4 regions of the Ensifer adhaerens genome follow, and region 1 is predicted to be linked to each of the others. Evidence: riboswitches for the same ligand, from Rfam matches in the RefSeq annotation. Region 1 holds a riboswitch; each other region holds the start of a gene.

Region 1 (7,413 bases):
ACGGGCGTGGCGGCGTGCGAGATCGACGCGCTGCGGCGCGTTCGGATGGCTCGACAGGAAGTCGAGGCTCTGGTCGGATTCCGGGTCGACGGCCGTAAAGCGGCTATAGGCGGCCATCGAATCCAGGAAGCGTGCGGCCGCGTAGGGATCGTAGCCGGCTTCGCCGAGCATGCGTACGCCGATGACGTCAGCCTGGAGCTCCTGGTTGCGCGAGAAGGCTGCGAGCCTCAGCTTGCCGCGGGCGAGCGCCTGCTTGCCGGCGAGATCGGACGACAGCACTTCGGAGACCACGCGGCTGGCGATGACTTCCGCTTCTTCGCGCTGCTGGCGCTCGATGCCATGGTTGGCGGTGACGTGCGCCATCTCGTGCGAGAGGACGGCGGCGACCTCGGAGGCATCGTTGGCAAGCGCGAGCAGGCCGCGGGTGACGTAGAGATAGCCACCCGGCAACGCAAAGGCGTTGATTGCCGGCGAATTCAGGATGGTAATGCGGTAGGACTGCTGCGGGTTTTCCGAGACGGCGGTCAGCGCGCCGGCGATGCGGGCGACCAGCCGTTCCGTCTTGGCATCCTTGTATTCGCCGCCATAGCTTGCAACGATGCGCGGATGTTCGCGTGCGCCCATCTTGGCGCGGGGATCGTTCTTCTGAACCTCGTCGACAATCTGCGGATTGGACGAGGGCGAAACCGTCGGCTCGTAGGATTGCTCGATCACAGACTGGCATGCGGAGAGAAGCGTGGCCGCAAGCAATGCAACCACGACGCGTCCACGCAGCCGCCCGCGCTTCGGCGGGAACCGGTCGTGTGTGACTGTATGCCTCTCCATGCCTCAGCCCGTTTCCCGTCTGCCGCTCCGCCCGCATGCGGCGGGTCGATGGAGCGACAGCGTTGAAAGTCCTACTTTTTCAGTCCGGCAGCGTTGCTCCGCCGCGACTGTTCAGCCCTGGTCTTGCTGTATCTGATTTCAGCGCCACCTGCCTAGTTTGTCTCGGTAGAAATAGTTGCCCCGTGGTATCACGGCAACGGATGCGCGAATATTCACGCCTTCGCCGGATATTTCGCGCGTCGCATGGCGCCGCGGTCAAATTGTGGCAATCGGCTGGGGGCGACGAGAAACGAGGCCCTCCTTCAGGCGTTGCCAAGAAAACGGTCGACTGCCGCATTGTCACGCCGCTCCAGGAAGCGGTCGAGTGTATCGTGTGCAATGATACGCCCCTGGTCGAGAAAAAGCACGCTATCGGCCAGCGCCTTCACGTCTTCGGGATGGTGCGTGATCATCAGGATGGTGTTGCCTTCTTCCGCGTGAAGCTCGCCAAGGAGCGTACGCATGCCGGCGCGCATTCCGGGGTCGAGGGCCGCAAAAGGTTCATCCAGCAAGAGGATGGGGCGACGCCGCACGAGCGCGCGGGCGAGCGCGACCCGCTGGCGTTCACCGCCGGACAGCGTGGGCGGCAGTCGTCGTTCGAAGCCTTCAAGTCCCACGCGGCAAAGTGCCTCCTCGATCCTCTTGCGGTCTTCGTCCGTCAGGCGAAGCGCCGGGTTGATGCCCAGGCCGACATTGGTCGCGACATCGAGATGGGCAAAGAGATTGTTGTCCTGGAAGATCATCGAGACCGGGCGCTCCGAAGGTGCCTGGTTGCCAGCCTGCTGGCCGAGGATATGGACCTCGCCCTGGTCGGGATCCTCAAAGCCGGCGATCAGGTGAAAGAGCGTCGACTTGCCGGAACCGGAGGCGCCGGCAACGGCGACGATGCCACCGGCCGCGATTGTGCAATCGAAGCGTAGCGTGGTCGTTTCGAAGCGAACTTCGACATTGCGCAGTTCGATGGCAGGGTTGGGCTCGGTCATGCTTTGCGTCCTTGCCGCCGGCGGACGTCTTCCGCCGTGCCGAGGATGGTGAAGATCAGGCAGAGAAGCCCGAGGAAGAGGGCAAGGCCAGCCGCATCGGCGGTGCGGTAGCTGCCCATCCGGCTATAGAGCAGCCAGGGAAGCGTCACCATGTCCTGCGAGCCGAAGAGGGCCACCGCGCCGAGATCGCCGAGCGATAGCGCCATGGCAAAGGAGAGCGCCATCAGCAACGGTTTGCGAAGGGCGGGAAGATCGATCCATCGCAGGCGATGAAACCCGCGGATGCCGAGGCTTGCCGTCAGCCGTTCGGAGCGCGCCGCGTGCGTGGCCATGGCCGGCGCGAGGATCCGGTGGACGAAGGGGAGGGCCATCAGGGCATTGATCGCCACGACGACGACAGGCGCAAAGCGCGCGACATCGCCGAAGGGGCGGAGAAGCAGGAACCAGCCGGCGCCGAGCACGACTGGCGGCACCAGCAGGATCAGTGAGGTGCTGGCGCCGATCGTGTCGGCAAAGCCGCGTGCCAACGTACCTGTGTGGCGTGGGGCGGTAACCGTGGCCGCAGCACGGATCATCACGGCTGCCATGGCGACGGAGGCGAGCGCCGAGGCAAGCGCGATCGAAGCGCTCGTCACCAGTGCCCGATGCACGTTCGGATCGCGCGCAAGCTTGAGGAGATCGGCCTGCAGGCCCGAGACGACGACCGCGATCAACGGGGCAATGAGGAAGAGCAGTGCGAGGATGATCCAGGCGCTATCGTTTAGCCGTGCGACGGGCCTTGCGCCATCGAAGCGGCGAACCGCGCGACCGCCGGTCACGCCCTCTTCCGGCTCCGTTGCCAGACGTCGCAGAATGAGGAGCAGGGCGCCGGTCATGGCGATCTGCAGCCCGGATAGCGCGATCGCACGCGGTGGGTCGAAATCGAAGCGCAGGGCCTGGTAGATCGCGACCTCGATGGTGCTAGCCGCAGGACCGCCGCCAAGCGTCAGCACGAGCGTGAAGCTGGTGGCGCAGAGCATGAAGACGAGGCCGGCCGCGCCCGGCAGCAAGCCACGCAGGACAGGCCATTCAATAAAGCGGAATAGCGCACGGGAGGGCATGCCGAGATTGGCGGCGCTGCGCCAGTATTCGGCGGGAATACGTTCAAGCCCGGCCAGGAACAGGCGTGCTGCCAGCGGCATGTTGAAGAAGACATGCGCGAGCAGGATGCCGAACAGGCCATAGATGCTGATTGGTTGCTCGAGGCCGAGCCAGCGCAGGCCGGAGTTGAAGAAGCCCTGGCGTCCCCAGATCTCGATCAGACCGAGCGCGCCGACGAGAACGGGCAGGCCGAGTGGCAGCGCCATAAGCCGCAACAGCCAGATACGACCGAAGAACCGGGGCCGCCGCGCCAGCGCCCGCGCCACAGGAATGGCGAACAGCATCGACAGGAGCGTCGAAAGGGTTGCCTGCAGCAGCGTGAAGCGGGTGACGCGCCAGATATAGGCGTCGAACAGGTTGCCTTCGTTCGTGCCGCCGGTTTGGGCGAGCAAGGCTACGATCGCCAGGCCGACGAAGAGCAGGAAGGCGCCGAGGCAGAGCGCCCCGGCGACAACAGTCATGCGGTTTTCGCGCAGTGCGAACAATCCGGCCTCAGCTCTTGCTCATGCCGGCAAGCCATTCGTCGATCCAGGCCTTGCGGTTCTTCGCGACTTCTTCCGACGGCAGCAGGAAGGTCTTCTCCGGATTGACCAGCTTGTTGAAGGCATCCGGCAGCGGCTCGCTGGTGACGCCGACCGGCATCATCCAGTTGGTCGTCGGGATGATCGACTGGAACTCCGGCCCGGTCATGAAGCTCAGGAACTGTTTTGCCAGGTCCGGCTCCTTGGCATGCTTGGTCATGCCGGCGACTTCGATCTGGATGTAGTGGCCTTCGGAGAAGGCCGCCGCCTGGTAGCGCTCGGTGTTTTCCGCGACCATGTGATAGGCCGGCGAGGTGGTGTAGGAGAGCACCATCGGTGCTTCGCCCTTGGTGAAGAGGCCGTACGCTTCCGACCAGCCGGGAGTGACGGTCAGAACGCGGTCCTTGAGCTTAGCCCAGGCAGCGCCGGCCTCGTCGCCATAGACGGCCTTGACCCAGAGCAGCAGGCCGAGGCCCGGCGTCGAGGTGCGCGGGTCCTCGATGACGATCTTCTGTGACGGGTCGCCTTCGACGAGCTCCTTCAGACTCTTCGGTGGCGTCTTCAACGTTTCGGTATCGTAGACGACGGCGAAGTGGCCGTAATCATAGGGAAGGAAGGTATCGTCGGAGAAGCCGCCCGGAACCTTCAGCTCCTTGGCATCGACGCCGTGCGGCGCGAAGAAGCCGGTCGCCTTGGCTTCCGCCACGAGGTTGGTATCGAGGCCGAGCACGATGTCGGCCTTCGAGGCGTCGCCTTCGAGCTTCAGGCGGGTGAGCAATTCGACACCATCGGCGACGCCGACATAATTGACCTTGCACTCGCAGGTCTTTTCGAAGGCTTCCGCCACCTTGGCGCCCGGGCCCCATTCGGTGATGAAGCTCTCATAGGTATAGACCGTCAGCGTCTTGTCGGCTGCCGTTGCATGGTGGGCGAAGACGAGACTTGCGGTAGCAGCCAGAGCTAGCCGGCTAAACAGTTTGTGTTGCGATAAATTGGACATGGCAGGCACCTCTCCCAAAGTTCGTTGTTGCATGGGAAAAGGGCGTATCGATCCGATCGCGTCTAATCCCTCCGCCGGTATGAGCCGGATCAGGTTCCGCGGGTTGGCGTTGCACGCCTCTCAGCCTCCGGCCGCTATGCGGTCGGGAGGCACCCCGTTAGAGCGGCAAAAGATTTACCGCCACGCTGGTTCCATGGCAAGCGATGTTTGGGGGGAGCCGAAAGTGGCGCCTTGGAGCGGGGCATTGGCTCGTATTTGCGTAAGCCGCCAACTGCGCTACACCACTGCAGCGAGGAGGAAACGCCATGCCAGATATGCTCGTTCGACTTTACGCCCTGCCGTCTCACCCTCAGTCGAGGCTTGGAGCGGGTATCAGCATTCGCCGTGCCATGGCGCCGGAGCGCCGCCTGGTCGTCTCCTGGATCGAGAAGACCTTTGGTGCCGGCTGGGCGGGCGAGGCGGAAGCGGCCTTCTCTTCCACCCCGACGCGCATGCATGTCGCGGTGCACGAGGAAAAGATCGTCGGCTTTGCGTGCCACGACGTGACCGCGCTCGGCTTCTTCGGTCCGACTGGCGTCGATGAAGGCATGCGCGGCCAGGGGATTGGCGAGGCGCTGCTGATCGCCAGCCTGACGGCGATGCGCGAGGCCGGCTATGGCTATGCAGTCATCGGCGGCGTCGGACCGGCGAAGTTCTACGAGCGGGTAGCCGGTGCGTTCGAGATTCCGGATTCGACCCCGGGCATCTATGCCGGCATGCTGTTTCCAGATCCGGTGCCGGAAGGGCACTGACGGCTTCAGCAAAATTTCGAGAACCGGTCGTCCAACGGTTTTCTTCGTTTTCCTTCCGCGGTCCTTTGCGCTATGGGCTTTGCCATGGCTCGATCGACCTTCACCATTCTGCTTGGCGGCGCCCTTTCGCTGACCGACCGGCTGACACGACAGCTGAGCGGAAGCCGCTTCGTTGCAGCTGACGGCGGCATGCGCCATGCCCGTTTGCTCGGCGTCGTACCCGATGTCTGGGTCGGCGATTTCGATTCGACCGAAGACGCGTTGCTTTCCGAGTTCGCCTCCGTTCCACGCGAGCCCTATCCGGCGGCAAAGGCGGCGACGGATGGCGAGATCGCGGTTGAGGCAGCGCTATCGCGCGGCGCCGATCGGCTGATTTTCGCGGGCGCGCTCGGCGGCACCCGCAGCGACCACGCCTTCATGCATCTGCTGCATGCTGTCGCCCTTGCCGAGCGTGGGCTTCCGGTGCTGATGACCTCGGGCGAGGAAGAGGCCTATCCGCTGCTTGCCGGTCCGCTCGAGCTCGACCTGCCGAAGGGTTGCCTCTTCTCGGTGCTAGGTCTGACCGAACTTACCGGCCTTTCGATCGTCAATGCGCGCTATCCGCTCGACGATTTCACCCTGCCGTTCGGCTCGTCCCGAACCGTTTCCAACGTTGCGGAGGGTCCCCTTCGCTTCACTCTCAAGAGCGGTCGCGCCATCGTGCTTGCCCGCCCCTATGATCTTTCCGGAGCCTGAGCCTTGGCGCCTCCCATTCTGAAACTCGACGATATCTTCCTTACCTTTGGCGGCACGCCGCTTCTGGCCGGCGCGAACCTGCAAGTGGAGCCGGGTGACCGCATCTGCCTGGTCGGGCGCAACGGCTCGGGCAAGTCGACGCTGATGAAGATCGCCGCCGGGCTTGCAGAGGCGCAGTCGGGCGAGGTGTTCCGTCATCCGTCGGCGACCATCCGCTATCTGCACCAGGCGCCGGATTTCGACGGCTACGACACGGTGCAGGCCTATGCCGAGGCGGGCCTGGGGCCGAGCGACGACCCGTTTCGCGTCGCCTATCTGCTGCAGCATCTGGGGCTGACAGGCGAAGAGGACCCGAAGCAGCTCTCGGGCGGCGAAGCGCGCCGGGCAGCGCTCGCCCGCGTCATGGCGCCGGAGCCGGATATCCTGCTGCTCGACGAGCCGACCAACCATCTCGATCTGCCGACGATCGAATGGCTGGAAGACGAACTGACCCGCAGCCGCTCGGCGCTCGTCTTGATCTCGCACGACCGGCGCTTTCTGGAGAAGGTGTCGACGGCCACCGTCTGGCTCGATCGCGGCCAGTCGCGCCGGCTCGATCGCGGTTTTGGCCATTTCGAGGCGTGGCGCGACGAGGTGCTTGAGGCCGAAGAGCTGGAACAGCACAAGCTCGGCAAGGCGATCGAGCGCGAGGAGCACTGGCTGCGCTACGGCGTGACGGCCCGGCGCAAGCGCAACATGCGTCGCCTCGGCGAGCTGCAGAATATGCGGGCCGTCTATCGCGGCCACAAGGGGCCGCAGGGGACAGTGCAGGCGACGGCCGCCGACGCCAAGGAATCGGGTAAGCTGGTGATCGAGGCCGAGAAGATCAGCAAGGCCTATGGGGACCGCACCATCGTTGCGCCCTTTTCGATCCGGGTGCATCGGGGCGACCGTATCGGTCTTGTCGGTCCGAACGGTGCCGGCAAGACGACGCTCCTGAAAATGCTGACCGGTCAGACCGAGCCGGATACCGGTACGGTCAAGCTCGGCACCAATCTCGAAATGGCGACACTCGACCAGAAGCGCGAAGATCTCAATCTGGACGACACGCTGGCGCATTACCTGACGGACGGGCGCGGCGAGAGCCTGCTGGTCAATGGCGAACAGCGCCACGTCACCGGCTACATGAAGGATTTCCTGTTCCAGCCGGAGCAGGCACGCACGCCGATCCGTGAGCTCTCGGGCGGCGAGCGGGCAAGGCTGATGCTGGCGCGCATCCTGGCGCGGGCGACGAATCTTCTGATCCTCGACGAGCCGACCAACGACCTCGACATCGAAACGCTCGACCTCCTGCAGGAGATTGTCGCCGGGTTTGCCGGAACGGTCATCCTCGTCAGCCA
Region 2 (7,413 bases), on a different replicon from region 1:
AGCGGCTTAAGCTCGGTGCCGAGCGAAGGATAGAAATGGCCGAGCAGGATGCCCGCGGCGATCGCCGCCAGAACCTGGACATAGAGATGGCGATAGAAAGGTGTCTTGCCGCGCGGTTCCGCGGATTGGTCGATAATCATGAGATCCTCCACTGGACCCAGTCCGGCGTCATGCCGGGCCTCCCGGGTCAATTTCCGATGCGCGACAGCTCGGGCTGTCATGAGGATGTCATCTGCAACGGGCGTGCCAGTTCTCCGGAACAGTAGACAAGCCATTGAATCCATGAGGATGTTTGTGCGCGTGGCGCGACACGCACAAAGAGTTGAGCGGATTTCCGCACAGATGGTCTGGAAGCCTGAGCGAAAAAATGCACAATCAGGCCATGTTCAATGCCCTATCCGCGCCCCTCAACCTGGCAGATCTCGACCAGTCCATGCGCCGTACCTGGCTTGCCTTTGCCGGCCTCGCTCTGGCGCTGCTCGTCGCCGGCCTTCTGTTCGCCGGCGAATACGGGCGCAACCAGGCGCTCGATATGGTCGACGCCCAAAGCCGGATCGATGCCAATCTGAAGGCCTCGCTGTTGCGCGCCGTGCTCGAACGCCAACGCTCGACGCCGCTGGTGCTGGCCGACGACGTCGAGGTGAAGGCCGCCCTTTCGACCCGCGACGGCCAGGCGCTGCAACGGCTGAACGAGAAGCTGCAGGCGCTTGCGGCCAACACGGATGCCGCCGTCATCTACGTGATCGACCCCGACGGTGTGGCCGTCGCCGCCAGCAACTGGCGCGAGCCAACGAGCTTTGTCGGCAACGACTACGCTTTCCGCGAATATTTCCGCATGGCGATGCGCGACGGCAAGGCCGAGCATTTCGCGATGGGCACGGTCAGCAAGCGGCCGGGCCTCTACATTTCGCGTCGGGTCCAGGGTCCTGACGGCCCGATTGGCGTTGTCGTCGCCAAGCTCGAGTTCGACGATGTGGAGGCCGAATGGCTCGCCTCCGGCAAGCCCGTCTATGTCACAGACCGGCGCGGCATCGTGCTGATCACCAGCTTCCCCTCTTGGCGGTTCATGACGACGAGAACCATTCCGCGCGATCGCGTCGCCGCCATCCGCGACAGCCTGCAATTCGGCGATGCCTCGCTGCTGCCGCTGCCCTTCCGCGACATCGAGCCGACAAGCGACGGCTCCAGCGAATTGCGCGCGCTGTTGCCGGGCGACAGCGAGCAGCGGTTCCTGCGGGTTGAAACCATGGTTCCGACCACGAGTTGGCGGCTCGAACAGCTGGCACCGCTCGATGGCGCGATCTCCGCGGCAACCCGCGAGGCCCGGCTGATCGCGCTCGCCGTCCTCGTGCCGCTGCTGGCGCTCGCCGCTTTCCTTCTGCGCCGACGCCAGGCCCTGAAGCTGGTCGCAGCGCGGGAGCGCGTCGCCCGCGACGAACTGGAGCGGCGCGTGGCAGAACGAACGCAGGACCTCAGCCTCGCTCGCGATCATCTCGAAACGGAGATCGCCGACCACAGGCGCACCGGTGAGAAACTCCAGGCGGTGCAGCAGGAACTGGTTCAGGCGAACCGGCTGGCGATCCTCGGCCAGGTGGCGGCCGGCGTTGCCCACGAAATCAACCAGCCAGTTGCCACCATCCGCGCCTATGCCGACAATGCCCGTACCTTCCTCGACCGTGGCCAGCAGCAAACGGCGGTGGAGAACCTCGCCAGCATCGCCGAACTCACCGAACGGGTCGGCGCTATCACCGACGAGCTGCGCAGCTTTGCCCGCAAGGGCCGCTTCGTCGCCGAGCCGACCCCCATGCGCGAGGTGATCGAGGGTGCGCTGATGCTGCTGCGCAGCCGGTTTGCCGGCCGCATGGATGCGATCGTCATCGACCTGCCGGAAAACGGGCTCAGCGTTTACGGCAGCCGCATCCGCCTCGAACAAGTGCTGATCAATCTGCTGCAAAATGCGCTGGAAGCGCTGGGTACGCGCGGCGATGCCGAGATCCGCGTGCACTGCGCGGACGACCCCTCTGGCACCGTTTCGCTTGTTGTCGCCGACAACGGCCCCGGCATTCCCCAGCATATCCGCGAGGACCTGTTCACCCCGTTCAACACCTCCAAGGACGAAGGGCTCGGCCTCGGACTTGCCATCTCCAAGGAGATCGTTGCCGATTATGGCGGCGAGATCACCGTCGAAACCAGCGACAAGGGCACCGTCTTCACGGTTCGCCTGAAGAGGGCCTGAGCGATGCAGCCGACCGTCTATCTCGTCGACGACGACAACCACCTGCGCAAGGCGATGACGCAGACACTGGAACTCGCCGGCCTCACCGTCGCCCCGTTCGCCAGCGCCGTCGAGGCGTTGAAGACGCTCGACGCGAATTTCGACGGCATCGTCGTCAGCGATATCCGCATGCCGGGCATCGACGGCCTGGCCTTCTTCCGCCGCATCGAAGCCTTCGACGCGGACCTGCCGGTGATCCTGGTGACCGGCCATGGCGATATCCCGATGGCGGTGCAGGCTTTGCAGGACGGCGTCTACGACTTCATCCCAAAACCCTTTGCCGCCGACCGGCTGGTACAGAGCGTGCGCCGTGCGCTTGAAAAGCGGCGGCTCGTCATGGAGAACCGCGCGCTGAAACGAGCCGCGGAGACAGCCGGAGACAGCCTGCCGCTGATCGGCCAGACCCCGGTCATGGAACGGTTGCGCCAGACGATCCGGCATATTGCCGATACCGATGTGGACGTGCTCGTCGCCGGTGAAACCGGCAGCGGCAAGGAGGTGGTGGCGACGCTGCTTCACAATTGGAGCCGGCGCCGTAACGGCAATTTCGTGGCGCTCAACTGCGGTGCCTTGCCGGAAACGGTAATCGAAAGCGAACTCTTCGGCCACGAACAGGGCGCCTTTACCGGCGCGTTGAAGAAGCGCATCGGCCGGATAGAACATGCGAGCGGCGGTACGCTGTTTCTCGACGAGATCGAGGCGATGCCGCCGGCAACGCAGGTGAAGATGCTGCGTGTTTTGGAAGCGCGCGAGATCACGCCACTCGGCACCAACCAGGTGCGACCGGTCGATATCCGCGTCATCGCTGCCGCCAAGATCGATCTCGGCAATCCGGCTGAGCGCGGCGATTTCCGCGAAGATCTCTACTTCAGATTGAACGTTGTGACGCTATCGATCCCTCCTCTGCGCGAACGCCGCGACGATATCCCGCTGCTGTTCTCGCACTTCCTGACCCGGGCAGCCGAGCGCTTCAGGCGCGACGTACCCATGATCTCGCCGGTGGTGCAACAGCACCTGATGACCCATGCCTGGCCCGGCAACGTGCGCGAACTCTCGCACTTTGCCGAACGCGTGGCGCTCGGCGTCGAGGGCCCACTCGGACAGCCGGTTGCCCCCGCCCAACAGCCCGGATTTGCGCTGCCGGAGCGGCTCGAACGCTATGAGGCGGAAATCCTGAAGGAGGCACTGCGCGCCCAACGCGGCGACGTCAAGGCGACGATCGAGGCGCTCGGCATTCCGCGCAAGACCTTTTACGACAAGCTCCAGCGCCACGGCATCAACCGTTCCGACTACGCCGAGCGGGCAGCGCCGGAAAAGGCCGACCGCTAGCACCAAACTCACTTCCGCAAGCACACGTATTGGGTGCATCTTCATCGACAGGCGAATTCACGCTTGACGTCCCGGGCCGATCGATGGCTATGATCTAGGCATTCACCAGGGGGGTCCCGCAAGGGGCTGAGATTCTGCTGGATGGCCGGCTTGCCGGCTGTGGCGCAGTGACCCGTTGAACCTGATCCAGTTCATACTGGCGTAGGGACGGTGCAGATATCGAAGCCAGGATTCCGTGCGTCCAGCATCTGGCGGAGCGTCTTTCATCCTTCCGGCATCAGAACTGGGTCTCCAATTGCAAACTTGGAGCCTCGTCATGAATATTGCCACAAAACCCGCAGCCCTCTCGGTCACGCAAGGACCGCTTCCTGCCTCCCGGAAAGTCCACAAATCAGGCATCCTCCACCCGGATATCCGCGTGCCGATGCGCGAGATCGCGTTGCATCCGACGTCCGGCGAACCGCCAGTCACGGTCTATGATTCCTCCGGCGCCTATACCGCCGACGATGCCGAAATCAGCATCGAGGCAGGGCTGCCGCGGCTCCGCCGCAACTGGATCGTCGACCGCGGCGATGTGGAAACCTATGAAGGCCGCACCGTCCGGCCCGAGGACAACGGCTTTGTGAGCGGCGACCGGCTGACGCCGACCTTCCCGTTCCAGCACGCGCCGCTGAAAGCCACGGCTGGCCGAGCTGTAACGCAGCTTGCCTACGCCCGCGCCGGCATCATCACGCCCGAGATGGAATTCGTGGCGATCCGCGAAAACCTCGGTCGCGACACGGCGCGTGCGAAGGTCCGTGACGGCGAGAGCTTCGGCGCCCACGTACCCGACCATGTGACGCCCGAATTCGTGCGCCAGGAAATCGCCAGCGGCCGCGCGATCCTGCCCGCCAACATCAACCATCCGGAATCCGAACCGATGATCATCGGACGGAACTTTCTGGTGAAGATCAACGCCAATATCGGTAACTCCGCCGTCACCTCGTCGATGGCCGAAGAGGTCGAAAAGATGGTCTGGGCGACCCGCTGGGGCGCAGACACAGTGATGGACCTTTCGACCGGCCGCAACATCCACAACATCCGCGAATGGATCATCCGCAACTCGCCGGTTCCGATCGGCACCGTGCCGCTCTACCAGGCTCTGGAAAAGGTCAACGGTATCGCCGAGAATCTCACCTGGGAGGTCTATCGCGACACGCTGATCGAGCAGGCCGAACAGGGCGTCGACTATTTCACCATCCATGCCGGCGTCCGCCTGCACTACATCCCGCTTACCGTCGATCGCGTCACCGGCATCGTTTCGCGCGGCGGCTCGATCATGGCCAAGTGGTGCCTTCATCACCACCGCGAAAGCTTCCTCTACGAGCATTTCGAAGAAATCTGCGACATCTGCCGTGCCTATGACGTCTCCTTCTCGCTCGGCGACGGCCTGCGCCCGGGCTCGATTGCCGACGCCAACGACGCCGCGCAGTTCGCCGAACTGGAAACGCTGGGCGAACTCACCAAGATCGCCTGGGCCAAGGATTGTCAGGTGATGATCGAGGGCCCCGGTCACGTGCCGATGCACAAGATCAAGGAGAACATGGACAAGCAGCTCGCCGTCTGTGGCGAAGCGCCGTTCTACACGCTCGGACCGCTGACGACGGACATCGCACCGGGCTACGACCACATCACCTCGGGCATCGGCGCGGCGATGATCGGCTGGTTCGGCACCGCCATGCTCTGCTACGTCACGCCGAAGGAGCATCTCGGCCTCCCCGACCGCAACGACGTCAAGGTGGGCGTCATCACGTACAAGATCGCCGCCCATGCCGCAGATCTCGCCAAGGGCCATCCGGCCGCTCAGGTGCGCGACGACGCCCTGTCGCGCGCCCGCTTCGAGTTCCGCTGGGAGGACCAGTTCAACCTCTCGCTCGACCCGGAGACGGCCCGCAACTTCCACGACGAAACGCTGCCGAAGGAGGCGCACAAGGTCGCGCACTTCTGCTCCATGTGCGGCCCGAAATTCTGCTCCATGCGGATCTCGCACGACATCCGGGCCGAGGCGCAGAAGGGAGGGCTGGAGGCAATGGCGGCGAAGTACCGCGAAGGCGGCGACCTCTACATGCCGCTGGAAGGGGCGACTGGCGCAGCCGAGTAGACGGCAAAGACACGCTGAAGGGGCCAGTCACGGCCCCTTCAGTTCGTGCAGGACTTCCGTCCCGCGCCCCGGAAGGGGAAGCGGTGATCGCCAACGGCCTCATCCTCCGTCATGTTCGGAGGGGCGAGCGCGCGCCATCCGCTCGATCCCATCGAGGAGCGCGCTCGCATCAGCAAAAGGTCATGCGGCTCCGTATGTCCGCGCGGATTGTGGCCGACGCCATCGCGGCGGGGTAGGAAGTTCGCCGCTGTCGGGGCGATGCGGGCAATCCTGTGGGCGTCGCGGCCGCCATAGGCCCCGCACCTTGCGCACCACTTCGCCTGGCACCCGAACAACTTGCCCCCGCATCGATTGAGCGGTATGCAAAGCTCGCGCAAAAGTCGCTGTCGGCGAAATTCATTCGCGATGAGTTGCCGTCCTCTGCCGCGCAGAAGGTCTTGCAGAACGGCGCAAGAACGCCGTTCGCACAAGGAGTAAAGACTTGAGGTCACGCCTGCTGAGACTGACGGCTCTGACGATCGGAGCCCTTGCACTCGCCGGTGACCTCCCGTGCGACGGGCGTTTTGCCGACGGCCTTTCCTGGATTTCCGTAGCCCATGCGGAGGACACCGAGGCCGGCGGCGGGAATGGTGAAAATGGCACGGGCGGCGGCGACCAAGGTGGCGAAAACGTCGAGGGTGGCGGAAGCAACGGTACAGCGGGTGGCGGCGATTGGGGCTCCGGCGATGGTAGTGGCGTGGGCGAAGTGCCCGGCGGGACCGGCGCAGGTGGCGGAGGCGGCGTCATAGACGACAGCGGCCTGACTGGCGGAAATAGCGAGCGCCACTCATCCTCTACGCGCGACGGGCGGGATTACGGACCTACCGGCAGCGTATGGCACGGCGGCAGCAGTTTCCTCAACCTTTTCCGCCGGACACCGGAAGAGCCTGCCGAGGAGAGCGGGCCAGAGTCTTCCACCGGACAGAAGAGCGATGCAGGATCCCGCAAAAGCGCAGGTCACACGAAAAGAGAGCCTTGAAGGGATGCCTGCTTCGTCGCGCCGCAGGATGACGTGCGCTGCTTATCGCGGACGCACGAACGTCTGTGTCTGGATGCTCAGGCCAAGCCCGGGCATGACGGGGTAGAGGGAGGCGCGATGTTGACCCGTTCAATCAACGAACGCGCAACGTCCCTGTCACCCCTCTAGCGACCACTCACCATCCGCTCGACCACATCCAGCAGCACGTTGGCGCCGGCGACGAGCTCATCCGGCTCCGTGTGTTCACGCGGATTGTGGCTGATGCCGTCGCGGCTCGGAACGAAGATCATTGCCGTCGGCGCGATGCGAGCGATCATCTGGGCATCATGGCCGGCACCCGAGGTCATGCGCCGGCTCTTGAGGCCGCGCGCCTTCGCCGAAGATTCGATCGCCGCGACGATGCCCTGATCGAAGGCCACCGGCTGGAAGCGTGCAAGCCGCTCGACGGAGATCGTCACCCCCTCTTCCGCGCCGATACGGACAAGGAAGTCCGCAAGCGCCGTTTCGAGCGCCTGCAACCGTTCCTCGTCCGGATCGCGCAGATCGACGGTGAAGGTGGCACGCGACGGGATGACGTTGATCGCGTCGGGCTCGAAACGCATGGTGCCGATGGTCGCGACACTCGGTGCGTTCGAGCGGGTGATATGCTCA
Region 3 (7,413 bases), on a different replicon from region 1:
CCCATGCGGAAAACAGCATCGGGGCCGGCTGTGGCTACGGCAACCTGGCAAGCCCCGCCTATTGGAAGGATCTGCTCGACACCAACCAGTACGACAAGCTGCGAATCAATCTCGCGCATTTTGGCGCTTTCGACGAAGTCATACGCCCGGGCGCGCCGACGGGCGTAATGGTTTCCTGTGCCCAGGACAAGTTTTCCGGGCCGCCGACCTGGGAGGACATCATCGGCAGGACAATCGACCACGAACGTCGCCCGAACCTTTTTGCGGATCTGAGCTATCTCAGTGAATTGGTCAGCAGCGACGACAAGAATCTTCACGCAGAGATCCGGCAGTTGCTGGACAAATGGCTTGATGACTACGACCCCGACGCCCGTCACCTCATGTTTGGCACCGACTGGTCGATGATGGCGCTGGAAAAAGACTACAACGCCTATGTATCGAGGATTGCCGAGCAACTGACGCTCGCCAGCGTCAGCGACGAGCACCAGCAGAACATCCTCTGGAGAAACGCCTCGCGCTTTCTCGGGATTGACCGACCGGGCAAGACGCGCGACCGCCTCACGGCCTATTGCGACAGGCACGGCCTGGGGTCGGCCTGGCTTTCCGAACTTGCGATTGCCTGAGGCAGCGCCGCGGCGTCAGGTGACCCTGTCGTTTGTCTCGATCAGCGCCACGGCTGCGTGCGTGCGATCCATTCCCGTGTCCGCCCCTCGGGGTCGGCATTCAGCGTGATATCGGTGACGACGGCGGCGCTGTCGGCGCCGTGCTCGAAGACGCCGGCGATCCGCTCGATGTTGAGGCCGCCGATTGCAACGAGCGGCAACGGCTGGACGCGTTCCCGCCAGGCGGAGAGCCGCGGCAACCCCTGCGGATCCCATTTCATCTGCTTCAGGATCGTCGGATAGATCGGCCCGAGGGCAACATAGTCGGGTTTCGCGGCAAGCGCCGTCTCAAGCTCTGCCTCGTCGTGGGTGCTAAGGCCGAGCTTCAGGCCGGCTGCGCGGATCGCGGCAAGATTCGCCTCCGCCAAATCCTCCTGGCCGAGGTGGACGAAGTCGCAGCCTTCGGCAATCGCGAGGCGCCAGTAGTCGTTGACGATAAGCTGGCAGCCATGACGGTCGCAGACTTCCTTGGCGGCACGGATCTCGTCGCGGAGCTCCGCTTCCGGGCGGTCCTTGACGCGAAGCTGCACCAGTTTGACGCCGAGCGGCACCAGCCGCTCGATCCACTTGGCGCTGTCGAGGATGAGGTAGAAGGGGTCGAGTTTCACGCAAACACCGCCTTTCCGATGACGGGGGTGGACGGGACGGCAAAATCGCGTGGTTCCAGCATGCCGGCCTCAAAAGCGTCACGTCCTGCATCGATCGCCCGGGCGAAGGCCGCGGCCATGAGAGCCGGTTTTGTCGCGCCAGCTACGGCGGTGTTCAGCAGGACCGCGTCGAAACCGAGTTCCATCACGATGGTTGCGTGTGAGGGCCGGCCGATGCCGGCATCGACGATCAGCGGCATATCCGGAAAATGCGCCCGCATGGCTCTGAGCGCCGGGATGTTCTGCGGCCCCATGGCGCTGCCGATCGGCGCGCACCAGGGCATCAGCACCTTGCACCCGGCCTCAACGAGGCGCTCGCCGACCACCAGGTCGTCGGTCGTGTAGGGGAAGACCTCGAAGCCCTCGGCGCAGAGAATGCGTGCGGCCTCCACCAGCCCGAATACGTCGGGCTGGAGCGTATCCTGATGGCCAATCACCTCGAGCTTGATCCAGTTCGTGCCGAAGACTTCGCGCGCCATCTTCGCCGTCAGTACCGCTTCCGATACGGAGTGGCAGCCGGCGGTATTCGGCAGCACATGCGCGCCAAGTGACCGGATCAGTTCGAAGAAGGCGGCGCCCTGGCGGCCGCCGGCGGTTTCGCGGCGGAGCGAAACCGTGAGGATCGCGGTCGCAGACGAGCGAACCGCGTCTTCAAGGGCGGCCGGCGAGGGGTAGCGGGCGGTACCCAGAAGCAGGCGCGAGCGCAATTCCTGTCCATAAAGCGTCAGCATGTCTCAGCCTCCCTTCATCGGCGAGAGTATTTCGATCCGGTCGCGATCGTTGAGGGCATGGGCCGAGCGATCCGTCCGATGCACCAGCTCGCCGTTGACGGCGGTGGCAAGCCAGTCGCCTTCAAAGTCGAGTGCGGCCAGAAGTTCGGCAAGGTTCGCGACTGCGAGGTCGTGATCCTCGCCGTTGACGATCAGTTTCATGCGGCATCTCCCTTCAGGTTCCGTGCAAGGGCAAGATCCGCCGCCTCCTCGGCCAGAGCTGGCGAGAGCAGGAAACCGTGGCGGTAAAGCCCATTGAGCGTAACGGTGTTTCCGGCGCGCATGACGCGCGGCAGGTTGTCGGCAAAGGCCGGCCGGACGCCGGTGCCGGTTTCGATAAGCCGCGCTTCGCCAAAGGCCGGGTGCAGCGTGTAGGCCGCGTTCAGGAGTTCCATCAGTGAGCGGGCGGTAATCGGTCCGCCATCGTCCGTTTCGATCATGGTCGCCCCGCACATGAAGAGCCCATCGCCGCGCGGCACGATGTAGAGCGGGATGCGCGGATGGATGAGGCGAACCGGCCGCGACAACTCCACTTCACCCGTCTGCAGATAGAGCATCTCGCCGCGCACGCCGCGCAGGCCGGCGACGGTGCCGATCCGCGAAGCCCCGCTACAGTCGGCGATCATATCGTGGCCGCTGTCGCCATCTGTCTCACCAACGAAGGAAACGCCACGCTCGACCAGCTTTTGCCGCAGCAAGACAAGCGCCCGGCGGGGGTCGAGATGTGCTTCGCCGGGAAAGAACAGCGCCTCTCGGAAGCGCCCGGCAAGCGCCGGCTCCAGCCGCGCGATCGCCTCTGCGTCAAGCCATTCGAAGCCGGACGTGCGCGAAGCGAAGCGTTTGAGTTCGCCGGCATCTCGTGCCGGGGCGACGACGAGCGTGCCGTTGCGCGATACTTCTCCCGGAAGCGCCCGGTCCCACCAGTCGATGGCGCCGATGCCGCGTGTCAGTACCACTTCCTCGGCACTTTCGCGCTCGCACCAGGGCGCCAGCATGCCGCCGGCAAACCAGGATGCTGCCCCGCCGAAGTCCGCCTGCCGCTCGGCAACGGCGACTTCGACGCCGTGACCACTCAGTTCATGCGCCAAGGCCAGTCCGACGACGCCGGCGCCTTTGATCAGAACGCGCATGGTCAATGCGCCCCACTGTGCGGAACCGGCCGCCGGCCCGAAGGATGCAAAGTCGCGATGATGATACGCACTGCACAGGCTCCATAGTTGGAGACCCAGTTCGCGCCGGAGGGATGGAAGGACGCCTTGCCGCGATAGGCTCGCGCGAACGCGAATGCGGCAGCGATGTCTGCACCGTCCCTACGCCAGTATGAACTGGATCAGGTTCAACGGGTCACTGCGCCGCGGAAACCGCCTGGCAGAATCTCAGCCCCTTGCCGGGACACCCCTGGTGAATGCTTCAAACTGAACGGCTGGACCGGATTTTGTCAAGAGCCGTCGATGCGAGCATCACATCGGGTGCCTTCAGCCAAAAATTATCTATAAAAAGGTGGGCGAGATGTAGGTTTTTGAGCGCTTGCGTTGACGTGCAAACTCGCGTCTAGAGATCTGCAGGTATGTTGGGAAAAGGTATATTAAAACAGGATATTACTCGGTGGTTGTTGCCATAACCGGTTCAACTTACCGAAGCGGAAGACCGTGGCATTCGTCCTCCTCGTATCGCCTAATGGGTCAAGTTGGCGCAGTCAAGGATTGCATGTGTGCGCATATAGCTACTTTAAAGTGGTTGTCGTGTTCCGTGTTCGAGAAAATTATAGATAATTATGGATTCTATCTATTTTGCTGGTCCGCCAATGGGGAAACGAACACACATGCTCGACGTAAACAGTTCGACCGAGTCGACTTCGGTCGCCGCCAAAGCCACCGAGCCGCGTTGGATTCTGGCCGATGCACAAAAAATCTATAATCTGCCGTTCAACGACCTCCTCTATCGCGCGCAGTCCACTCACCGCGCCACGTTCGACCCCAATGCCATCCAGATGAGCCGCCTGCTGTCGATCAAGACCGGCGGCTGCGCCGAGGACTGCGGCTACTGCAGCCAGTCCGCGCATTACCCGACCGGGCTCAAGGCGTCGAAATTGATGGAGGTAGAGCGGGTTCTTGCGGAAGCGAGGAAGGCGAGGGATGGCGGCGCGACACGTTACTGCATGGGTGCGGCCTGGCGCAGCCCGAAGGAGCGCGACATGGAGGCGATCGTCGCCATGATCAGCGGCGTGCGGGCACTCGGGATGGAGACCTGCATGACCTTGGGCATGCTGACTCCGGAACAATCCGGGCGGCTCGCCGACGCCGGGCTCGATTACTACAACCACAATGTCGACACGTCGGAGCGCTTCTACGGCGAAATCATCACCACCCGCAGCTTCGCCGACCGGTTGGAGACGCTCGCCAATGTCCGCGACGCCGGCATCAAGGTCTGCGCCGGTGGTATTCTCGGTATGGGCGAGACGGCAGACGACCGGATCTCGATGCTGGTGACGCTCGCCAATCTGCCGGTGCCGCCGGAAAGCGTGCCGATCAACATGCTGATCCCGATCCCGGGCTCGAAGCTCGCCGATGCCGCACCTGTCGATCCGATCGATTTCGTCCGCACTATCGCGCTGGCGCGCATCCTGATGCCGCAGTCGCATGTCCGGCTTTCCGCCGGTCGCACCGAAATGAGCGACGAGACACAGGCGCTCTGTTTCTTTGCCGGCGCCAATTCGATCTTCGTGGGCGAGACGCTGCTCACGGCCGATAATCCCCGGGAGGATCACGACGCGTCCCTGTTCCGCCGCCTGGGGCTGAAGCCGATGGCACTTGCGGCAAAAAAGGACGCGGCCGAATGACTGTGGCGGCCCTTCTCACGCGTCACGAGAAGACGCTTTCCGGCCTCGAACGAAAGGGGCGCCGACGCGAACTTGTCGTCGGCGGTGGTATGGATTTCACCTCCAACGACTACCTCGCGCTTGCCGGATCGCCGCGCCTGAAGGCGGCAATCGCCGCAGCGATCGAGCGCGGCGTGCCGGTCGGCTCCGGCGGCTCGCGGCTGTTGCGCGGCAACCATGGGGAGCACGTGGCACTGGAGGCGGAGGCAGCGGCGTTCTTCGGCGTGCCGCGAACGCAGTACTTCGCCAGCGGCTATGCCGCCAACGCCGCCCTCTTTTCGACGTTACCGCAGCGCGACGATATCATCGTCCACGATGCCCTGATCCATGCGAGTGCTCGCGAGGGTATTGCCGCAAGCAAGGCGGTCGCAGGCGCCGCCACGCACAACGATGTCGACGCTTTCGCCGATAAGATCAGCCAGTGGCGGAAGGCGGGCGGCACGGGGCATCCGTGGATTGCCGTCGAAAGCCTCTATTCCATGGACGGCGACCGGGCGCCGCTTGCAGATCTCGCCGCGCTCGCAGAACGGCACGATGGCTTTCTGGTGGTCGACGAGGCACATGCGACCGGCGTCTTCGGGCCGGACGGCCGCGGAGTGACGGCCGAATTGGAAGGTCGGGAAAATCTCGTGGTGCTGCACACCTGCGGCAAGGCGCTCGGGGTTTCCGGCGCGCTCATTGGCGGAAGTGCGGTGCTTTGCGACTACCTCGTCAATCGTGCCCGCAACTTCATCTATTCAACCGCGCCGTCGCCGTTGATCGCGGCCGCCGTCCGCGAAGCGCTGGCAATGCTGGTGGATGAGCCGCAGCGCCGGGAAGAGTTCGACAGCCTCAGGGCCTTCGCCAATCAGGCGCTTGCCGAAACGCTTGGCATCGAAGGCAGCGGCTCGCAGATCCTTCCGGTTATTGTGGGAGATAACGGCCGCGCCGTGCGGATTGCCGCGCGGATGCGCGTCGAAGGTTTCGATATCAGGGCGATCCGTCCGCCGACCGTTCCCGAGGGGACTGCGCGGCTTCGGATCGCGATCACGTTGAATGTCGACCGGCCGATGATCACGCGCATGCTGGAGCGTTTGAAGGTGGCGATGGCGGAGGAGCGGCCATGACGCCCCGTTTCATCATAACCGGCACGGATACCGGTATCGGCAAGACCCTGTTCTCCGCAGCGCTGACCGATGCGCTTTGCGGCTGCTACTGGAAGCCGGTGCAGTCGGGTCTCGACGAAGAGACCGACAGCGAGGCAGTAGCCCGGCTCGGTCGGATCCCGCCCGAGCGCATCCTGCCCGAGGCCTACAGGCTCAGAACGCCGGCATCGCCACACCTCTCGGCGCGTATCGACGCTGTGTCGATCGCGCCTGAGAGCCTCCTACCGCCGGTGGTGAACAGACCGCTGGTCATTGAAGGCGCAGGCGGCCTCTTGGTGCCGCTCACCGAGAAAACGGTCTTTGCCGATCTGTTCGCACGCTGGCAAATCCCGGTGATCCTTTGCGCTCGCACCGGGCTCGGCACGATCAATCACACGCTGCTATCGCTCGAGGCGCTGCGCCGCCGTGCGATCCCGGTCCTGGGTGTCGCCTTCGTCGGCGACGAGCAGGCGGATAGCGAGGCGATCATCGCCGCGCTGGGGGCAGTTCGGCGTCTGGGTCGGCTGCCGCGGCTCGATCCGTTGACGCCGGATCGCCTGCGGCAAGCCTTTCGCGACAATTTCGACCTCGACGATATTAAGCAGGTGCCGGCATGAGAACGTCTGCAGTCTGGTATCCCTTCACCCAGCATGCGCTGGAGCCGGCAATGCGACGCGTCGCCCGGACCGAGGGTGCCTATCTCATTGACGAGGACGGCGCGCCGATCCTCGATGCGATCTCGTCCTGGTGGGTCGTCACCCACGGTCACCGCCATCCGGCGATCATGGAAGCGGTCCGCCTGGCCACGGAAACCCACGACCAGGTCATCTTCGCGGAATATACCCACGCCCCGGCGGAAGAACTGGCGAGCGGGCTGATCGATATCGCCCCCAAAGGGCTTGCCCATGTGTTCTATTCCGACAGCGGCTCGACGGCGGTCGAAGTTGCGTTGAAGATGGCGCTCGGTTTCTTCCACAATCTCGGCCGGCCGCGAAACCGCATCTGCGTGCTCGAACACGGCTATCACGGCGACACGATCGGTACGATGTCGGCCGGGGAAAGGGGCGTCTTCAACGCGCCTTACGCGCCGCTGCTTTTTGCCGTCGATCGGCTGCCGTTTCCGGAGGCCGGCCGGGAGCAGGCGACGCTCGATGCCTTCGAGGCAGCCTGTGCCTCTGGCGCGGTGGCCGCCCTGTTGATCGAGCCACTGCTCCTCGGCGCCGGCGGCATGAAGACCTACCCGGCGTCAGTGCTTTCCGAACTGAAACGAATCGCCGAGCGCCACGGCAGCCTGCTGATCGCCGACGAAGTGATGACCGGATGGGGACGGAC
Region 4 (7,413 bases), on a different replicon from region 1:
AACAAGCGCCAGAGCCCTCTCGCGTGGAACCGATCCGTTAGGGCAAGACATACATGTCAAAGTTCCGCGGAACCAATTGTTCGTGGCCTGATACGTCGTCTTCGTTTGGCAAATAGGGCAAAAACCCTCATAACTTTTGAAGAGCTTGGTCACGAACTACTCCCACTTAAACGCGTTTAAGATGCTTTCGCGAACGTCCGATAGGCGCCCCGATATCTTCCTGACAGTTGGTGGAGCCATGAACCGACGGACGGTTCTATCTGCTCGCCGGCGACGAGGAGCGGAGACCGCAGTCCGCATGAGTGCAATAAATGCGACTCTTGGTTGAGAATTTCTCTTGCTCTCGCTATTTGTTTGCTTCCGTAGTAGTGACCCAATTTAGCGAAATTGTAAAGAATCGGGTCATCATCTATGTTTCGCGCCACCAAACGAAAGACATATCGAAGTTCCTCGGTATCGTCGTGCAAGCCGCTTGCAGGTGGCAAAACACCGGCGCAAGTGCCACGCATCGAGCCTCCGATATGAACGACTAGCCTAAAGTAGGGCCATCGGTTGCTCCTTTGAGAGGAAGGCGCGCTAGAATGATTTCGGGAATGGGCCCAGCATTGGTTAAAATTGATGCGCCGCCGCCTGCATTTCGCTTTGTACGGCCTTGTGCTGTTGCTGAAACTCAGTGGCGCGCAAAAAACAACTATGTAATACAAACTCACCCGAACGAAGGGGCAGTATCAATGCGGGATGACTTAAGCGCCAGTAATTCTGATCTGCTTCAGATGACTTTGCAGGCGGCGGTGCAAGATCAGCGAACTGTCGACGAACAAAGGCGGAGCACAGCGCCTCTGTTGGATGGCATGTCGTTCCACGAGAGTATCAGGCATGATGACGATCGAGGAAGCGTGACGGAGATCTACGACCCTCGATGGGGTTGGCATCCTGATCCACTTGTTTTTTCCTACGTGTTCACAATCCGTTCCGGGATGGTGAAGGGGTGGGGGCTGCACAAGCGGCACGAGGACCGCTATTTCGTTCTGAGTGGCGAATTGGAACTCGTACTGTACGATCCGCGGCCAGAGTCGAGCACGTGCGGCAAAATCTGCAAGGTCTACCTGTCAGGTAGCCGACCTCGACTCGTAAACGTACCCAAGTTTGTTTGGCATGCGGACCGAAACATCGGAACGTCCGATGTGGTAGTGGTGAATTTTCCAACCATCCAATATGACCATTCGAACCCTGATAAGTATAGGCTTCCAATAGATACCGACTTGATCCCGTATAGCTTTGGAAACGCCAAGGGATGGTGAGCCGGCCTCTAGTCTCCATTCTGATGCCGACCCATACGCGGGTCGATGTCATCGGGATCGCGATAGAATCTGTCTTGAAGCAAACCGTTGATGATTTCGAGCTCCTTGTTATTGGGGACGGCTGCGCCCCTGGGACGGCGGATGTAGTTGCCGGTTTCAACGACGATCGAATCCGTTTCTTCGACTTACCTAAGGCGCCTTACTTCGGCTATGCGAACCGGAACATCGCTCTTCGCGAGGCACGGGGGAGGTTCATAGGCTTTGCCGCGGATGATGACATTGTATTGCGGGACCATTTTGAACTGCTGATAAAGGCTCTCGGACACGGCGCCGCAATTGCTCACAGTCAGGCCTTATGGGTTTCGACCGACGGCATAGCTGCTCCATTCCTAACGAACCTTGAAATGCCGGACGAACTCTCGCATTTTATGGAGCGCAAGAATACGATCCCGGCGAGCTGCTTTCTTTATCGAGCTGATAGCCTGCCTTCACTGGATGCTTGGCCGGAAGACCTTCCGGCTGCTGCCGATTGGCGCCTATGGCAGCGCATAGTCCGTGAAAACCCCGAGCCCGCCGTGGCCCATTGTCGGCAGCCCACGGTGTTGCACTTCTCTGCCAAATGGAAGCGCTCTCGAGAATCTGGGATGGGGCAATTGGGGAGTATGCTCTCTATCGCAGATGTTGCTGATTGGTGGCCCGCAGCACTACGGGTACCAATCCCCTCGGGGCAACCGGAGCAGCAAGCGTACGCGGACCTCCTAAACGCCAACCCAGAGGAGTGGACTGCCGCAATCCGGCAGGCGGGGCGAGATCTTACTGCTCGCTTGGCCTGGGACGACCTGCAAATTATTCGCCCAGCATTGAAGGCTGCGAACGAAAAGTCCGCGACTATGCAGAATGAGCTTGCAGCAGCGCGCACGGAAACTGCGACCTATCAAGCCCACGCGCGAGTAGCGGAAGACGGGCGGGCAACGTCGGACATGGAAATAGAAGCGTGCCGAAAGAAAATTCAGTCTTTGGACAATCGCCTCAACGAAGCGTTAAACGAATCCGGGCGTCTGGCGGCCGAAGTCGAACGGTTGGCAGGCGAACTTAAGCGGATGCGGGCATCTCTGGCTTGGCGTGTGCACGAAAAAATTGAGCGACTCCGATGGGGTCGCAACAAAGCGTCCTAATCGGCCTCCGCAGCGGGTGTCGGGGCTCACGACTGACGCAGTTTTGGTGGTGATAGATTTATCCCGTTCCGATGACGCGGGCTTGGAGCAGGTCAATCTTTGTGCTTGATACATCTGGCGTTTAACAAGTTTGAGCTTGGTGATCTTGCCTCTCCGTCAGGCCGTTCGGCCATGGTGAAGTGATTGCGGCGCTGACGGCTGCACGATCTTTGACGACGCCGTTGGCGAATGAGGCGATCAACCCCATTTTGTCTCTCTCCAACTATTATCGAGATCAGCGAGGGATTTCTTGCGGATCATCGCCTGGAAGTCGGCGATGGCTTCCCCCGCCTCAACGAGCAGCAGAACGGCGCCCTCAATCGCCACAACAGTTACGGTCTCAGATTTGGAGAGGTCGTCGCGACGGATGGACATACGACGCGCAATGGTCGTGGCCGAGGGCGCTCGGTTCAAGGCGCCGTCATCGACCTTTCTGCTTTTCGACCGCGTGTGGCCCGCTCGGTGATACTTCGGTTTGGCCAAGCTTTTTGAACACGTCGAGACGAACGTGGCCGTCGAGCAAATGAAAGACGGCCGGGTCCTCGCGATCGCGGCCCCGACGGATGGCACCTCATTTTTCTGGCCAGAAACTCTGATGAAGTGTTGCAGGTAGTGCTTGCAATGGCACACCGCGATATTCTGTCTGTCACACTCGAACTGCGCGCAGCCGAAGTGGCGTTGGCCCGAGCAAGTGCAATTCTCAAAGCATTGCGGTGATATTGATGCGATGAGGCCTTACATCTAACGTTCTGCGTGGAAGGCGCGTCACCACTGAGTGAAACGGCAGTACTGCCGACCAAATCACTCCGGGATTGCATAGGTTCGCGTTCCAAACCCCCTTGCCTTAACGGCCTTGACGTGGCTAGTCTACCAGCGTCTGTGAAGTCGAACGCTCAGACGGAAGGCTCCTTATGCTCTTGAGGCAAAAGGGGCCTTTTTCTGTTTGTATCCTTTAAGGGCCTCCTTCGCCCGCATCGAACCGGCTTACATACGCGCCTGCTGAACTCAAGCAATTGACATCCCCTCCCACGCTCCCATAGCATTCATGCCTGCCGAGGGGCGCACCTGACGGTGCTGAGATGGCGGTGAGCCAGACCCTTGAACCTGATCCGGATCATACCGGCGTAGGAACGGCAAGGGCCTCTCTGGCACCCCCGCGTCTTCGCCGTTCATCTGGATCTCCATCATTTTGGTTTCGGGAGATCGTTGGTGCCAATACGCCGTTCAGAATGTAGCGACGAAGAACTCCGGGGGGCGGGGCGTCCAACCCAAGGGCTCGATCTGTCGGATTCCTCCAGATTGCTTGGAAGACCCACCTCAGTTCGTGCGTGCTTGAGCCGGTGGCTTGAGAGCGCGTTCGCAATCTTTGGAGCTGCTTCTACATTTCAGCGGAACCAGGCATGACCGCTATCGCCGTTACCATCGCAGGCTCAGATTCCGGTGGCGGTGCCGGTATCCAGGCGGATCTGAAGACGTTTTCGGCGCTCGGCGTCTATGGTGCCAGCGTGATCACGGCCATCACCGCGCAAAACAGCCGCGGGGTCGCGGCCGTCGAGGATATCTCTCCGGCTGTTGTTACAGCTCAGATCGATGCCGTGTTTTCGGATCTCGCGGTTGGCGCTGCGAAGGTCGGAATGTTGTCCCGCCAGGAGACCATTGCTGCGATCGCGTCCGGCCTGAAGCGATACGGGCATTTAGCAGTCATCGATCCGGTGATGGTCGCCACTTCAGGTGACATTTTGTTACGTCCGGATGCGATCGCGACGCTCAAGGAGGAATTGCTGCCGCTTGGGCTTATCGTGACGCCCAACCTGCCCGAAGCGGCTCTGTTGACGGGCCGCGCGATTGCCGAGAACGAGACGGAAATGGCCCGCCAAGCGGAGATGCTCCTGAAGCTTGGTGCGCGCGCCGTGCTGATGAAAGGCGGGCATGCCAAGGGCGACGAAGCGGTTGATATCCTCTTTAACGGGGACACCCCCTTGCGCCTGTCGCGCCCGCGGGTTGAAACGAGGAACGATCATGGCACCGGCTGCACGCTGTCTGCCGCGATCGCCGCTGGTCTTGCCCGTAGGCAGACACTTGAAGACGCGGTTATCGCTGCCAAGACCTATCTGCATGACGCGCTTGTTGCCGCAGCAGCGCTCAAAATCGGGCAGGGGCGGGGACCAGTTGATCACTTCCATCGATGGTGGGGCCCAAGCGGCGATTGATTCGATTACGGAGCCGTACACGGCTCGATCGTTCCGCTTCATGTTCAAAAAGCCAGGTCATTCCACTGTTTAATATCGGTTGGAATGATAACGCTGAAAGTTCGTTGCCTGTGGGCTGCAGGGGCGTGACGGGGAGCGTGCGTGCGTTCGGTCTAGGCCACCGCGGTGTTCAGGTGAGCCGGCTGCTCCTCCTTGAGCAGTTTCCGGTAGAGCGCGACATGCTCGCGGCCGCAGTCGACATGGCTCATCGGGCGCCTGAGTGTTGCCCGAAGGTTGTCCCAGGATCGGGGTGTGCTCAGCACGTCGATCAGGCGGTCGGCAAGGTCTTGTGCGCTGCCGGCGCGGAAGTGATAGCCATCCAGTCGGTCGCGGACCTTTTCGGCCATGCCGCCGATGTCGGAGCAAATGATCGGCCGGCCATGGTGCAGGGCTTCCTGGATGACGATCGGTGAGTTTTCCCACCAGACGGAAGGCATGACCACCCAATCGACCGAGCGCATCAGCCTGGGCATGTCCTGGTTATGGTAGGCGCCGTAAAAGCGAACCCGACGGCCGGCGTCCTCGATCAGTTTCGCCACGCGGTCCTGATACTCAGTCGGCTGCCGCTCAAGGTTGCCGCCGAAGATCATTAGCGTGGAATCGTCACCCCAGATATCCTCCGGCACGCGGGACACAGCGTCGATCAGCACGTGAACGCCCTTGAAAGGCGTCATTTGCCCGAAATAGGCAAAGCGGTTGCGCCGCGCTGCCGGAGAAGGCAATTCCCGAGCCGGCGTCTTTTCACCCATGACGATGCCGTTTTCGATCACGAAGATCTTCTCGGCCGCGATGCCCCACTCGACATAGCGATTGGCAAGAAAGGCGCTCGGGGCGATGAAGGCGTCGGCAAGGTTCAGCATGCCTCGCACGAACTGCTCGCGCCGTACGAAGCGCGACACCGGAATTTCGGGAAAGCATGTGTGGCAGCTGATCGGGGAGGCGCTGTTGCAAGGCTGGCCGGAGGGCCGCTTCACCATTTGCCCGTGGTTGTGGCAGATGGAGAGGTATTCGTGGAAGGTCACAACGATGCGCGCTTTCGGCAGGGCGTCGCGCACGGCGTACAGCGCTTCCAGTCCGAAGCCGATGAAATGGTGGAAGTGGACAATGTCTGGCTTGATGTCCCCCACGAAGCGCAAGAGGTCGCGGCCGATCGCGTCGGTATCCCCATTCGACAGAAAGAAATGATCAAAGTCCTCGGCGTGGTAGAGCACCTCGTCCATCGCCAGGCGAAGGCTCATCAGCGCGGAAGCGCCATGGCGCGGCACGGGATTGCCGACTCGGGCGAGGTAGATCGACTCAACACCGGGCAAGCCGTTCAATGCCTTGTGCAAGCCATGGGAGGCGATTTCGGCGCCACCCAGCGAATGGGTCGGGTGGCCGTGGGAGACGACCAGCACGCGGAGTTTTTCGCTCATGCCGAAACCTCGTTGTAGGTAGGATTTTCCGTTTCGACAGTCTGCATCCAGCGGCTACGAAAGAGCGTCTGATCGACACGCTCCACGTATCTCGCTGTAGCCGGTGAAACAGCTCCGGACGGCTCATCGGAGCCAAGCATCTGCAGGGCGGGCAGCCAATAGGATTCGTAGCCGCGGCGGCTCAGCCTCAAGGCGAGATCGAGCCCATTGAGAGAAGCACCGAGATAGGTCGGTGATGCGCCGATCTCGTCGAGAAGCGCCTTGCGAGGCATGATGCAGCATTCAAGGGACGCGGTCGCAACCCGTGTCAGCTTCAAGCGGTTCACGGCGCCGACCGGATAGCCGGCATACCGGCTCGACTGCAGATGATCAGCGCGATCGAGAGCGGCGCTTCCGGCCCAACGGATCGAATGGTCCTCATAGGCAAGGGTTGGCGAGATGATGCTCCCGATCTTGGTTTCATAGTTCGAAATGAGCGTCTGGTACCACCCGGGATTGGCCGGCGTCAGAGATGCGGAAAGCAGGATGACGGTTTCACTGTCGATTGCCTTAGCCGCAGTCCGGGCAAGATCGCTGGCATCGCCTGAACCCTCGACGGACACCAGACGCAGCGGCAAGCGATAGAATTCCGCAAGTCGCCGGATGCCGGCGGCGCGCCGGCGAAACTGTTCCGATTGCAGGACGAGCACGATCGGTGCCTGCCGCGTATGCGGATCGAGCGCCAGAAGGCCCAATAGCGCGGAAAAATCCTCCTCGGCCTCTCCCACGGCGACAAGGATTGCTGCCCCCACAGCCTCACCGAAGCGGCCAATGTCTATGACGGTCTCGATGGTCGGAGCATCAGCGCGAGCCGCACTGATGAACGGAACGATCTGGCGATCGACGATATCGGGCAAGGCCCAACTGGTGGGATCGATCGCGTTCAGCAGCCGCAGCGCCGAATGCCTTGCCGACAGCCGTGTCGGGTGAAGCGGCATATAGGCGCGACGAGAATCGCGAAGGGTGACTTCGAGGTGAAGCGGCGCTGCCGGATCGCCCACGAGGCCATCCGCGAAAGCGATGAAACCGTGTGAACGGCGATGTCCGGATATCGCGCCCTTGAACTCCGGCCGGTCCACGAAGGCATCTTCCACGTCCAGCCGCTCGGTGCGGGTCCAGGCGCCATCAAGACGCGCTTCGGCGCGCCCCCGACGCAGCCGAACGCTCTGCACATGATCGTCCGGATCGAGCATCC

Evidence for each region. Region 1 has a riboswitch for thiamine pyrophosphate ahead of thiB (thiamine ABC transporter substrate binding subunit). Riboswitches for the same ligand answer to the same signal wherever they lie in the genome.
Region 2: linked by a shared signal. The riboswitch ahead of thiC (phosphomethylpyrimidine synthase ThiC) and the one ahead of thiB (thiamine ABC transporter substrate binding subunit) in region 1 are both predicted to bind thiamine pyrophosphate.
Region 3: linked by a shared signal. The riboswitch ahead of thiO (glycine oxidase ThiO) and the one ahead of thiB (thiamine ABC transporter substrate binding subunit) in region 1 are both predicted to bind thiamine pyrophosphate.
Region 4: linked by a shared signal. The riboswitch ahead of thiD (bifunctional hydroxymethylpyrimidine kinase/phosphomethylpyrimidine kinase) and the one ahead of thiB (thiamine ABC transporter substrate binding subunit) in region 1 are both predicted to bind thiamine pyrophosphate.

The regions. Positions count from the first base shown of each region.
Region 1 covers NZ_CP083349.1:3,662,496-3,669,908, reverse strand. Annotated here, with positions in the region: gene LAC81_RS17940 (M48 family metalloprotease) at 1-825, opposite strand, end outside; gene thiQ (thiamine ABC transporter ATP-binding protein) at 1,128-1,847, opposite strand; gene thiP (thiamine/thiamine pyrophosphate ABC transporter permease ThiP) at 1,844-3,448, opposite strand; gene thiB (thiamine ABC transporter substrate binding subunit) at 3,480-4,508, opposite strand; TPP riboswitch at 4,558-4,675, opposite strand; gene LAC81_RS17920 (GNAT family N-acetyltransferase) at 4,814-5,299, shown strand; gene LAC81_RS17915 (thiamine diphosphokinase) at 5,384-6,034, shown strand; gene LAC81_RS17910 (ABC-F family ATP-binding cassette domain-containing protein) at 6,038-7,413, shown strand, end outside.
Region 2 covers NZ_CP083350.1:1,602,697-1,610,109, reverse strand. Annotated here, with positions in the region: gene LAC81_RS27665 (dicarboxylate/amino acid:cation symporter) at 1-140, opposite strand, end outside; gene LAC81_RS27660 (sensor histidine kinase) at 368-2,236, shown strand; gene LAC81_RS27655 (sigma-54-dependent transcriptional regulator) at 2,240-3,604, shown strand; TPP riboswitch at 3,702-3,830, shown strand; gene thiC (phosphomethylpyrimidine synthase ThiC) at 3,921-5,744, shown strand; gene LAC81_RS27645 (hypothetical protein) at 6,226-6,762, shown strand; gene LAC81_RS27640 (Zn-dependent hydrolase) at 6,927-7,413, opposite strand, start outside.
Region 3 covers NZ_CP083350.1:1,033,661-1,041,073, forward strand. Annotated here, with positions in the region: gene LAC81_RS25125 (amidohydrolase family protein) at 1-623, shown strand, start outside; gene LAC81_RS25130 (thiamine phosphate synthase) at 665-1,270, opposite strand; gene LAC81_RS25135 (thiazole synthase) at 1,267-2,040, opposite strand; gene thiS (sulfur carrier protein ThiS) at 2,044-2,241, opposite strand; gene thiO (glycine oxidase ThiO) at 2,238-3,209, opposite strand; TPP riboswitch at 3,369-3,489, opposite strand; gene bioB (biotin synthase BioB) at 3,902-4,918, shown strand; gene LAC81_RS25155 (8-amino-7-oxononanoate synthase) at 4,915-6,063, shown strand; gene bioD (dethiobiotin synthase) at 6,060-6,698, shown strand; gene LAC81_RS25165 (adenosylmethionine--8-amino-7-oxononanoate transaminase) at 6,695-7,413, shown strand, end outside.
Region 4 covers NZ_CP083350.1:3,095,715-3,103,127, reverse strand. Annotated here, with positions in the region: gene LAC81_RS34125 (methyltransferase domain-containing protein) at 1-153, opposite strand, end outside; gene LAC81_RS34120 (dTDP-4-dehydrorhamnose 3,5-epimerase family protein) at 582-1,301, shown strand; gene LAC81_RS34115 (glycosyltransferase family A protein) at 1,295-2,476, shown strand; gene LAC81_RS34110 (hypothetical protein) at 2,714-2,929, opposite strand; TPP riboswitch at 3,561-3,663, shown strand; gene thiD (bifunctional hydroxymethylpyrimidine kinase/phosphomethylpyrimidine kinase) at 3,916-4,725, shown strand; gene LAC81_RS34100 (glycosyltransferase family 4 protein) at 4,878-6,179, opposite strand; gene LAC81_RS34095 (hypothetical protein) at 6,176-7,413, opposite strand, start outside.